Regions from separate parts of the Serinicoccus shuyuelongi genome, predicted to be linked through region 1. Evidence: predicted binding sites of a transcription regulator. Region 1 holds the regulator's gene; the other holds the start of a gene.
The links. Region 1 encodes HrcA, which represses chaperone genes, less so after heat shock. Its sites were predicted from a motif close to TTNGCACTCGNNNNNNNCGAGTGCNAA; they were not measured.
Positions count from the first base shown of each region.

Region 1 (5,472 bases):
GGAGACCGCCCCGATGGCGTACTCGCGCCCCTCGACCCGCTCGCCGGCCAGGTTGAGCACGCCGACGCTGAGCGCCGCGGCGACCGCCCACAGGATCGTCGTGCGGCGCAGGTGCGCGCCGACGCCCCCGCGGCGGGTCGCCCGCAGCGCCGGGCCCAGCACCCACAGCGACAGCGCCGCCAGCGGGACCACCCCGAGGAAGACCCAGCGCCAGGACAGGTGCTCGACCATCGCCCCGGTGAGCAGCGGCCCGGCGAGCCCCGGCACCACCCAGGCCGCGGCCAGCAGCGAGAAGACCGCGGGACGCAGCCGGTCGGGCACCCGCTGGGCGATGACCACGTAGAGGGCGACCGTGGAGGCGCCGCTGCCCAGGCCCTGCAGGGCGCGGCCCAGGACGAAGACCTCCATGCTGACGGCGGTGCCCGCCAGCAGCAGGCCGCCGGCGAAGAGCGCGGTCCCGGTGACCACGCTGGGGCGCGGTCCCTGACGGTCGGCCCACCAGCCGCCGACGACCATCCCCACCACGCTCGCGGCGACGGTCGCGCCGAAGGCCATGTTGTAGAGGTGGTAGCCGTCCAGGGCCGCGGCGACGGTCGGCATCGCTGCGCCGACGGCGATGTACTCCAGCGCGAAGAGGGCGATCAGCGCGGTGGCACCGACCGAGGCGCTACGGATGCCCGGTGCGAAGATGTCGCGGCTGCGCGGGCGGGCCTCGGGCTGCTGCCCGGTCACCGCCACCTCGTGGTGGAGTTCAGCACGGCCAGCGCGGCCGGACCGGCGGTCGAGGTGCGCAGCACGGTGCTCCCGAGCCGCACCGGGTATGCCCCCGCCCCGGTCAGGGCGTCCAGCTCGTCCGGCGAGACGCCCCCCTCCGGGCCGACCACCAGCAGCACCTCCCCCGCCTCGGGCAGCGGCACGTCCGACAGCGGGCGGGTCGCCTCCTCGTGCAGCACCAGGGCCAGGTCCGCGGTCTGCACCCGCTCCAGCAGGGCGGACAGCTCCACCGTCTCCCCCAGCACCGGGACCCGCAGCCGGCGGGACTGCTTGGTCGCGGCCCGCAGGACCTGCTCCCACCGGCGGGCCGCCTTGACGCCCCGGTCCCCACGCCAGCGGACCACGCTGCGGCCGGCCTGCCAGGGCACCACCTCGTCCACGTCGAGCTCGGTCGCCGCCTCGATGGCCTGGTGGTCCCGGTCCCCCTTCGCCAGGGCCTGCACCAGCACCAGCCTGAGGGCCGGCGCCGGGGAGTCGAGGCGGTCGAGCACCACCAGGTCGGCCTCTCCCGGGCGCACCGCCTCGACCCGGCAGAGCGCGCCGCTGCCCTGGCCGTCGGCGACGAGCACCTGCTCACCGGCGCGGATCCGCTGCACGGTGACGGCGTGCCGCCCCTCGTCCCCCCCGAGCAGCAACTCGTCCGCCCGGAGCGACCCGGGATCGACCAGGAACAGCGGTGCACTCATCTGGTCAGCGACCCCGCAGGGCGTCCCAGAGGCTGTGCTTGCGGGAGTGGGCGCTGCCCATCCGCCCGGTCGGCACCGACTCACCTCGGCTCTCGGCGAGCTGGGCGAGCAGGTCGCGCTGGGTGTCGGTGAGCCTGGTCGGCACCTTCACGTCGAGGTGGACGACGAGGTCCCCACGCCCCTGGCCGCGCAGGTGGGTGACGCCCTTCTCGTCGAGCCGGATCGTCTGGCCGGGCTGGGTGCCGGCCCGCAGGTCGACCTCGACCGGCCCGTCCAGGGTCTCGACGGGGAGGGTGACCCCCAGGGCGGCCGCGGTCATCGGCACCTCCAGGGTGCAGTGCAGGTCGTCGCCCTGGCGCTGGAAGGTGTCGTGCGCCTCGACGGCGATCTCGACGTAGAGGTCCCCGGCGTCGCCGCCGAACGGTCCGACCTCGCCCTCGCCGGCGAGCGCGATCCGGGTGCCGGAGTCGACGCCGCCGGGCACCTTGAGGGTGAGGTCGCGACGGGTCCGCACGCGCCCCTCCCCGGAGCAGTCGAAGCAGGGGTGCTCGATGACGTCGCCGTAGCCGCGGCAGGCCTGGCAGGGACGGGAGGTCATCACCTGACCGAGGAAGGAGCGCTGCACCTGCTGCACCTCGCCGCGTCCGCTGCACACGTCGCACGTGCGGGTGCCGCTGCCCGGCTGGGCGCCGGCCCCGGTGCAGGTGCTGCAGACCACCGCGGTGTCGATCTGCAGGGTCTGCTCGCCGCCGAAGACGGCGGTCGCCAGGTCGATGTCGAGGCGGACCAGCGCGTCGTGGCCACGCTGGACCCGGCCGCGGGGGCCGCGGGTGCCCGCGGAGGTGCCGCCGAAGAAGGCGTCCATGATGTCGCTGAAGGTGAAGCCCTGGCCGTAGCCGCCGGTGGCCCCGCCGTAGGGGTCCTGGCCGCGGTCGTAGGAGGCGCGCTTGGCCTGGTCGCCGAGCACGTCGTAGGCCTGGCTGACCCGCTTGAACTCGGCCTCCGCCTCGGCCCCGGGGTTCACGTCCGGGTGCAGCTGGCGGGCCTTCTTGCGGTAGGCCTTCTTGATCTCCTCGGCAGAGGCCTCGCGGGAGACTCCGAGGTCGGTGTAGTAGTCATTCACGGGGTGGCATGTCCTTGGGGTTGCGTAACGGTCAACAGGTCAGGTCCGCACTCGTCAACGGTGCGTGCTTCTCGGGTATGCCGTGAGGTTGCTCACCCGTCGAGCATGTCGGCGACGTAGTGGGCGACGGCACGGACGGTGGCCATCGTCTGCGGGTAGTCCATCCGGGTCGGGCCGACGACACCGAGGCCGCCCGCCGTCCCGTAGGTGGTGGCGATGACGGAGGTGGTGCGCAACGGCTCGTAGGGGTTCTCCGCACCGATCGCGACGGCCACCGCCTCGGTCCGGTCGACGGTTGCCATGCTGCCCATCAACCGGAGCAGCACCACGTGCTCCTCGAGCGCCTCCAGCACCTGGGACAGCGAGGTCGGGAAGTCGCTGCCCACCCGGGCCAGGTTGGCGGTGCCGGCCAGAGCGACCCGCTCCTCGGCACGCTCCTGCGCCGCCAGGGTCAGCGCGTCCACGACGGTGCGGGCCAGCTCGGCGTCCGCCGGGGCGACCCGCTCGTCGGCGTCGGCCAGGCGGGCGCCCACCTCGTTCAACCGCTGCCCGACGGACAGCTCGTTGACGACGCCGCGCAGCTGGGCCACCACGTCCGGGTCCCCGGTCAGGTCGCGTCCGACGTCGACCACCCGCTGCTCGACCCGCCCGGTGTCGACGATGAGGACGATCATCAGCCGGGTGCCCCCGACCGGGACCAGCTCGACGTGCCGCACCGCCGACCGGGACAGCCGGGGGTACTGCATGACGGCCACCTGCTGGGTCAGGCTGGAGAGCAGCCGGGTGGTGCGGGAGACCACGTCGTCCAGGTCGACCGCGCCGTCCAGGAAGCGGGCGATCGCGGCCCGCTCGGCCCGGGTCATCGGCTTGATCTGCTGCAGCCGGTCCACGAACATCCGGTAGCCGGCGTCGGTGGGCACCCGGCCCGCGCTGGTGTGCGGCGCGGTGATCAGGCCTTCCTCCTCGAGCACGGCCATGTCGTTGCGGACGGTGGCCGCGGAGACCCCCAGCTGGTGGCGCTCCAGCAGGGACCGGGACCCGACCGGCTCGGAGGTGCGCACGTAGTCCTGCACGATGGCGCGGAGCACCTCGAGCCTGCGGTCGTCGCTCATCGTTCTCCCTCCTGGCCGGTCGGCGTGGCGCTGCTGGCACTCGTCATTCCCGAGTGCCAGTCTACCCGTTCGGGGGTCCGGCACCCGGAGCCCCGCGTCCGACCGGGCGAGCGGCGGTCAGTCGACCGCCCGCGGGTGGGTCATGTCGGCCGGCACCACCCAGGCGTCGAACTGCTCGCCGGTCAGCAGACCGCTGTCCAGCGCCGCCTCGCGCAGCGTCAGTCCCTGCCGGTGCGCGGTCTTGGCGATCGCAGCCGCGGCGTCGTAGCCGATGTGGGGGTTCAGCGCGGTCACCAGCATGAGGTTGCGGGCGAGGTTCTCCTCGATCTTGGCGGTGTGCGGCTCGATCCCGGACGCGCAGTGCTCGTCGAAGCTGCGGCAGCCGTCGGCGATCAGCCGGATCGACTCCAGCACGGCGTGCGCCATCACCGGCTTGAAGACGTTGAGCTGGAAGTTGCCCTGGGTGCCGGCGAAGGCCACGCAGGCGTCGTTGCCGAAGACCCGGGTGACGACCATGGTGAGCGCCTCGGACTGGGTCGGGTTCACCTTGCCGGGCATGATGCTCGAGCCCGGCTCGTTCTCCGGGATGGTGATCTCGCCGATCCCGGTCCGCGGCCCGCTGGCAAGCCAGCGCACATCGTTGGCGATCTTCATCAGGGCGCCGGACAGGGTGCGCAGCGCGGCGCTGACCGCGACCAGCTCGTCGTGCGCCGACAGCGAGGCGAAGTGGTCGGGGGCCACGGCGAAGTCCTGACCGGTCTCCTGCGCGATGTAGGCCGCGCACGCAGTACCGAAGTCGGGGTGCGCGTTCAGGCCGGTGCCGACCGCGGTGCCACCGATCGCCAGCCGCAGCACCCCGGTGTGCGCGTGCCGCACCTGCTCCAGGCCGAAGTCGAGCTGGGCCACCCAACCGCCGATCTCCTGGCCGAGGGTGAGCGGGGTGGCGTCCTGCAGGTGGGTGCGTCCGGTCTTGACCACGTCGGAGAACTCCTCCGCCTTGGCAGCCAGCGTGTCCCGCAGCTGCTCGACCGGGGCGTACAAGCGCTCGCTCAGCTCCAGGGCCACGGCCACGTGCATGGCGGTCGGGAAGGTGTCGTTGCTGCTCTGGCCACGGTTGACGTGGTCGTTCGGGTGGACGGTGCGTTCGGCGGAGAGCTCGCCGGTGAGGATCTCGTCGGCGCGGTGCGCGATCACCTCGTTGCTGTTCATGTTGCTCTGGGTGCCGCTGCCGGTCTGGAAGACGACCAGCGGGAAGTGCTCGTCCAGCTCGCCGCGCACGACCTCGTCCGCCGCCTGGACCAGGGCTGCCCGCGCCCGCTCGTCGAGGGCGTCCAGCTCTCCCAGGTCGGCGTTGGCCCGGGCCGCGGACTTCTTCAGCACCCCGAGGGCGCGGATCATCGGCCGACCCCACACGAAGGCGTCACGGCCGATGTCGAAGTTGCCGAGGCTGCGCTGCGTCTGCGCTCCCCAGTAGCGGTCGGCGGCCACCTCGACGGGGCCCATGCTGTCCTTCTCGGTGCGGGTGCTCATGTGCAGACGGTACCGTCGGGCGGTGTGAGTGATCGCTACGGCACCGACGTCCTGGCCACCGACTGGCGCGCACCCCGGCGGGGTCGCGCCAGAGAGCTGGTCGCCGAGGCCGGGCTGGTGGTGGAGGACGTGCAGACCGGCTGGTGCGGCGCCGTGGTCGCGGTCGAGAAGGCCGGGGGTATGCAGGTGGTCCACCTCGAGGACCGCCGCGGCCGGCGCAAGGGTTTCCCGCTGGGGCCCGGCTTCC
Region 1 covers NZ_JBJFZU010000006.1:98,726-104,197, forward strand. Annotated here, with positions in the region: gene ACI3EY_RS09625 (MFS transporter) at 1-732, opposite strand, end outside; gene ACI3EY_RS09630 (16S rRNA (uracil(1498)-N(3))-methyltransferase) at 729-1,460, opposite strand; gene dnaJ (molecular chaperone DnaJ) at 1,465-2,583, opposite strand; gene hrcA (heat-inducible transcriptional repressor HrcA) at 2,676-3,695, opposite strand; gene fumC (class II fumarate hydratase) at 3,813-5,225, opposite strand; gene ACI3EY_RS09650 (DUF3097 family protein) at 5,250-5,472, shown strand, end outside.

Region 2 (5,472 bases), on a different contig from region 1:
GTCCCCGACGTCGCCGACGAGCAGCGGGGGCTGCTCACCGTCCGCGCCCGTGCCCGGCGCGCGCTCACCGCCCGGATCGGCCGCGAGCGCGACCGGGTGCGCGACGTGATGGGCCGTCCGGTGATGGCAGACCGGGCCGCCATCGTGGCCCAGCACCGTCGGGAGCTGGCCGCGACGCGCACGCGCGGGCAGGCGCTGCTCAGCTCCCGCCTGGACCGCGAGCGCGACCGCAGCGAGCAGCTGGCCCGGCACCTGCGCGCGGTGTCCCCCCAGCACATCCTCGAGCGGGGGTATGCCGTCGTACGCCACGGCGACGGCCGGATCGTCCGCGACCGCGAGGAGGTCGCGGCGGACGAGCTGCTGCGGGTGAGCGTGGCCCACGGCGACTTCGCGGTGCGGCCGGTCACCCGCTAGCTCGTCGGCAGGCCGGACAGTCGCAGAGCCGCAGCTGGTGCGTGGTCCCGGCGTTCCAGAGGCTCCCCGGTGGGTGAAGCGGCTCGCGGGCCCCACCGGGCATCGTGAAGGTGGCCACCAGCACCGGTTCCGGGTCGAGGTCTCCCGGCCCGCGGCAGCACCGGCACCCGCTGTAGCCGCGGTCACCACCCTGGTGCGAGGTGGCCCGGTGCCGGCAGGTCCGGCACAGGTGCATCAGCACGCTCACGGGCGCTCCGGCGCCAGCGGCATCACCAGGGCGAGCCGGGAGCCGCTCTCGTCCTGCAGCAGCCAGGGGCCCAGGTCGGACGGCAGCCTCAACTGCCCCCCGGGGCCCACCTGCTCCACCGCCTCCCGCAGGTAGGTCCGGTCGACCCGCCGCTCCCCCAGGGCGAACGGAGCGGGCCGCCCCTGCCGGCTCTCGGCGTGGCCGTCCTCTACATCGTCCCTGTCGTCCCCGTCGAGCCCGTCGTCGAGCGCCTGCGCCAGCTCGCCGAGGTCACCCATCACCTGTCCCCCGGGCACCGTCTCCAGCACGACTCGGTAGTCGGGGTAGTCGGCCTCGGGGACGAGCGGGACCTGGAGCGGGGGCCCTGCCTCGGGACGCACCCGCAGCTGCCCCGGAGCCACCACGAGCTCCACCTGCCCCTCCTCCGGGAGCTGCGCCAGCAGGTCGTCCACCCCGTCCGCCCCGAGCACCACCGAAACCGGCCACGGCGCCGTCGCCCGGAGCCGGGTCGAGGCCAGCGCCAGCCGGTACCGGTCCGTGGCCACCACCCGCAGCTCGTCCCCCAGGCACTCCAGCAGCACCCCGCCCAGCTCCGGGAAGCGGGAGTCGGTGGAGACGGCATACCGGACGGCGCGCAGAGACGACCCGAGGCCGGCGGCGTCCACCGGCACCGCGCCCACCACGTCCCCGGCCAGAGCCGTCACCCGCGCCAGCTGGGTGCGGGCCTGCTCGAGCCCCCGCTCCAGGCGCCGGACGTGGGCGCCCAGCAGGTCCCGCACGGTTTCGGTGTCCGCGCCGGCCTCGAGCACCGCCGCCATCTCGGCCAGCGGCATCTGCACCCGACGCATCCCGGCGAGCATCCGGGCACGAGGCACCTGGTCCTCCTGGTAGCGCCGGTAGCCGGTGACCGGGTCGACCCGGGCGGGCGGCAGCAACCCGTGCCGGTCGTAGAAGCGCAGCGCGCTCACGCCCAGGCCGCTGCGCCTGGACATCTCGCCGATGGGCAGGAGGTGGGGGTCCATGAGCCCAGGCTCCGCCCTCGACCTGGGTGAGGGTCAAACGTCCAGCACGTCCAGCACGTCGAGCGCTCCGTCGCTGCTGCAGTCCCGGCCGCGTACGGTGGGACCGTGACTTCACCCGCAGCCGACGACACGACCCCGCCCGCCCCGGTGGACGAACTGAGCTACGAGCAGGCCCGCGACGAGCTGGTCGCGCTGGTGGCGCGTATCGAGTCGGGTCAGGTGCCCCTGGAGGAGTCGATGGCCCTCTGGGAACGCGGCGAGGAGCTGGCGGCCCACTGCCAGGGCAAGCTCGACGCCGCTCAGGAGACCCTGGACCGCGCCACCCGGCGTGGCGAGGACGCCGGAGAGCCGGCCGAGGGCGACTCCGCGGCCACCCCGGAGCAGGACCCCGCGACCGGCGAGGGTGAGCAGGTCACGGCCACCGAGGCCACACCCGCTGCCGAGCCCGAGCGCTGAGCACCCTCCCGAGCACCGGGTCCTGAGGACCCGGTCATCATTCCTGGGCCCGGACCGCCCTCAGCAGCTCCTCCGCCTCGGCCTGCCCGGCCGTGCCGTGCACCACCACGGTCGCCCCACCGGTGACCTCCGGCCCCAGCACCCAGGCGTTCTCCGCGTTGCCGGAGTCGGCCTCCCAGGCCTGCCAGGCCTGCTCCCCCACCGGCCCCGGCAGCACCTGCTCGCCGACGGGCTCGGCGCCGGAGAGCACCGAGTCCTCCCAGTCCGGGGAGGCGTCCGAGGCCTGGTGGATCGCAAGGTACTCCCCCTCCGGTGTCACGTAGGACACGTGCCAGGTCGGCAGCTGCTCGAGCGGCTCGAACCAGGCCACGGTCGGGGTCCATCCCTCGCCGACCTCCGGCACCCAGACCGGCCACGCGGCCTGCTCCGCGGCGTAGGACGCGGTGGTCGTCACCTCGACCCTGCGGGGTTGCGGCTCGGTCGGGTTGTAGGTCAGCGACCACCACACCAGCACCAGGGCCAGCACGATGAGCGTGGAGTAGACCATGTTGCGGATCGTGTAGGAGGCGAGGCGCTGGCGACGTCGGTCCGGGGCGGGGGACGTCGGGGCGCCCGAGGAGGGGGCCTGCGATGCGCTGCTCACCCCCCTATGGTCGCATCCGACCAGGGTGGCCCCCGGACCCGGCGCACCCGATAGTCTGACGACGCGCACCGCCGACGAAGGAGTCGCTCATGGCCGACCGTTCACCCAAGACCACCGACCAGGTGCTCCCCGACCGCAACCTCGCGCTGGAGCTGGTGCGCGTCACGGAGGCCGCCGCGCTCGCCGCCGGACGCTGGGTGGGCCGCGGGGACAAGCTGCTCGCCGACAACGCCGCGGTGGAGGCGATGCGCAAGGTCATCTCCCAGGTCGCGATGGACGGCGTGGTCGTCATCGGTGAGGGCGAGAAGGACGAGGCGCCGATGCTCTTCAACGGCGAGCACGTCGGCGACGGGTCCGGTCCCGCGGTGGACGTCGCGGTGGACCCGATCGACGGGACCACCCCGACCGCCAAGGGGATGGACAACTCGATCGCCGTGATGGCGGTGTCCGAGCGCGGGACGATGTACGACCCGTCCGCCGTCTTCTACATGGACAAGCTCGTGGTCGGGGCCGACGTGGCCGACCGCGTCGACATCCGCCTGCCGGTGCACGAGAACCTGCGCCGGATCGCGCGGGCCAAGAAGCGTTATGTCGAGGACCTCACCGTCATCATGCTCGACCGCCCCCGGCACGACCGCTACACCGAAGAGGTACGGGAGGCCGGGGCGCGGCTGCGCTTCATCACCGACGGTGACGTCGCGGCCGCGATCGCCGCCGCCCGGGAGGACTCGTCGGTGGACATGCTCATCGGCATCGGCGGCACCCCCGAGGGCATCATCACCGCCTGCGCCATGAAGGCCATGGGCGGCGTGATCCAGGGCCGGCTGTGGCCCAAGGACGACGACGAGCGCCAGAAGGCGATCGACGCCGGTCACGACCTGGACCGCGTGCTGTCCACGGACGACCTGGTGACCGGCGACAACTGCTTCTTCGTGGCGACCGGGATCACCACCGGTGAGCTGCTGGGCGGCGTCCGTTACGGCTCCGGCACTGCGGTCACCCACTCGCTGGTGATGCGCTCGCGCTCCGGCACCATCCGCGAGATCACCTCCCACCACCGCCTGGACAAGGTGGCCGCGATCGCCGACGCGCTCTCCCCGGAGTCCCGCTGATGGCCGGTGTGCTCACCGTGGGTGAGGCACTCATCGACATCGTCGTGCCGCACGGGGACGGCGAGCGCAGCGAGCACGTGGGCGGCTCCCCCGCCAACGTCGCGATCGGGTTGTCCGCGCTCGGGCACCCGACCCGGCTGGCGGCATACCTGGGCGACGACGAGCACGGGCACCGGGTCCGCGAGCACCTGGAGCGCCACGGGGTCGAGCTCACGGACGGGTCGATGGAGGCACCGCGCACCTCGACCGCCACCGCCCACCTGGACGCGGACGCGGTCGCCACCTACGACTTCGACCTGTCCTGGCGGCTCGGACCGCAGCAGCTGGACGGGATCGGCCACGTCCACACCGGCTCGATCGCGGCGACCCTCGAGCCCGGTGGGTCCGCGGTGGCCCGGCTCATGGCCGACGCCCGGCAGCACGCCACCGTGTCCTACGACCCCAACGCCCGGCCCTCGATCATGGGCTCGCCCACCGACGCCCGGCAGCGGATCGAGGAGTGCATCGGCCGCAGCGACGTGGTCAAGGCCAGCCTGGAGGACGTCGAGTGGCTCTACGGGGACGCCGACGTCGTCGAGGTCGCGCACCTATGGGGGCAGCTGAGCCCGCACCTGGTGGTCATCACCCGGGGTGGCGAGGGGGCGGTCGTCCACCTGTCCCGGGACGACACCACCATCGAGCTGCCGTCGTTGACCGTGGACGTGGTGGACACCGTCGGGGCGGGCGACTCCTTCATGTCCGGCCTGCTCAGCGGCCTGCTGGACGCCGACCTCCTGGGCTCCCCGGACGCCCGCACCCGCCTGGCCAGGGCGGACCTGGAGGACATCGCCCCCGCCCTGGAGCGGGCCGTCGCCTGCGCCGGCTGGACGGTCGCCCGGGCCGGGGCGGCGGCACCGACGCGGGAGGACCTGGAGATCGGCTGAGCCCGGCCCACTAGGCTGAGCGCCATGTCCGGATCATCCGCCTTCGAGGACCTCCTGCAGGCCAACGAGGAGTATGCCCTCGCCCACGCCGACGCGCTCAGCGGCTACGACGGCATCGCCCGCGCCGGGGTCGCCATCGTCACCTGCATGGACTCCCGGATCGAGCCGTTGCAGCTGCTCGGCCTGACCCACGGCGACGCCAAGATCTTCCGCAACCCGGGCGGCCGGATCACCGACGCGGCCCTGGAGGCCCTGGTGCTGGGGGTGCACCTGCTCGGTGTGCGGCGGATCCTGGTGGTCCCGCACACCCGGTGCGCGATGACCCGGTTCACCGAGGACGAGCTGCGCGAGCAGGTCAGCGAGCTCTCCGGCCAGGACGCCTGGTGGCAGAGCTTCGGAGTGGTAACCGACCAGGAGGCGGCCCTGGTGGGCGACGTCCGCCGGGTCACCACGCACCCCCTGATCCAGGGTCGGGCCCAGGTGGGCGGCTTCCGCTACGACGTGGACACCGGTCGGCTCAGCCAGCTGGTCTGACCGGCCCCCGGGGGTTCCGCACCGATGCCCACCGCCCTGTCGCTGGCGCCGCTGACGCTCGCCGCCGTGCTGGTGCTCTCCGGGCTGGCCAAGCTGCCCGACCCGGGAGCGACGACGAGCA
Region 2 covers NZ_JBJFZU010000010.1:6,796-12,267, reverse strand. Annotated here, with positions in the region: gene xseA (exodeoxyribonuclease VII large subunit) at 1-414, shown strand, start outside; gene ACI3EY_RS11875 (hypothetical protein) at 404-661, opposite strand; gene ACI3EY_RS11870 (DNA polymerase III subunit beta family protein) at 658-1,683, opposite strand; gene ACI3EY_RS11865 (exodeoxyribonuclease VII small subunit) at 1,789-2,139, shown strand; gene ACI3EY_RS11860 (DUF4245 domain-containing protein) at 2,177-2,782, opposite strand; gene glpX (class II fructose-bisphosphatase) at 2,872-3,894, shown strand; gene ACI3EY_RS11850 (carbohydrate kinase family protein) at 3,894-4,817, shown strand; gene ACI3EY_RS11845 (beta-class carbonic anhydrase) at 4,842-5,351, shown strand; gene ACI3EY_RS11840 (MauE/DoxX family redox-associated membrane protein) at 5,376-5,472, shown strand, end outside.
Region 2: the regulator HrcA is predicted to act here: its motif matches at 1,694-1,720, upstream of ACI3EY_RS11870 (DNA polymerase III subunit beta family protein).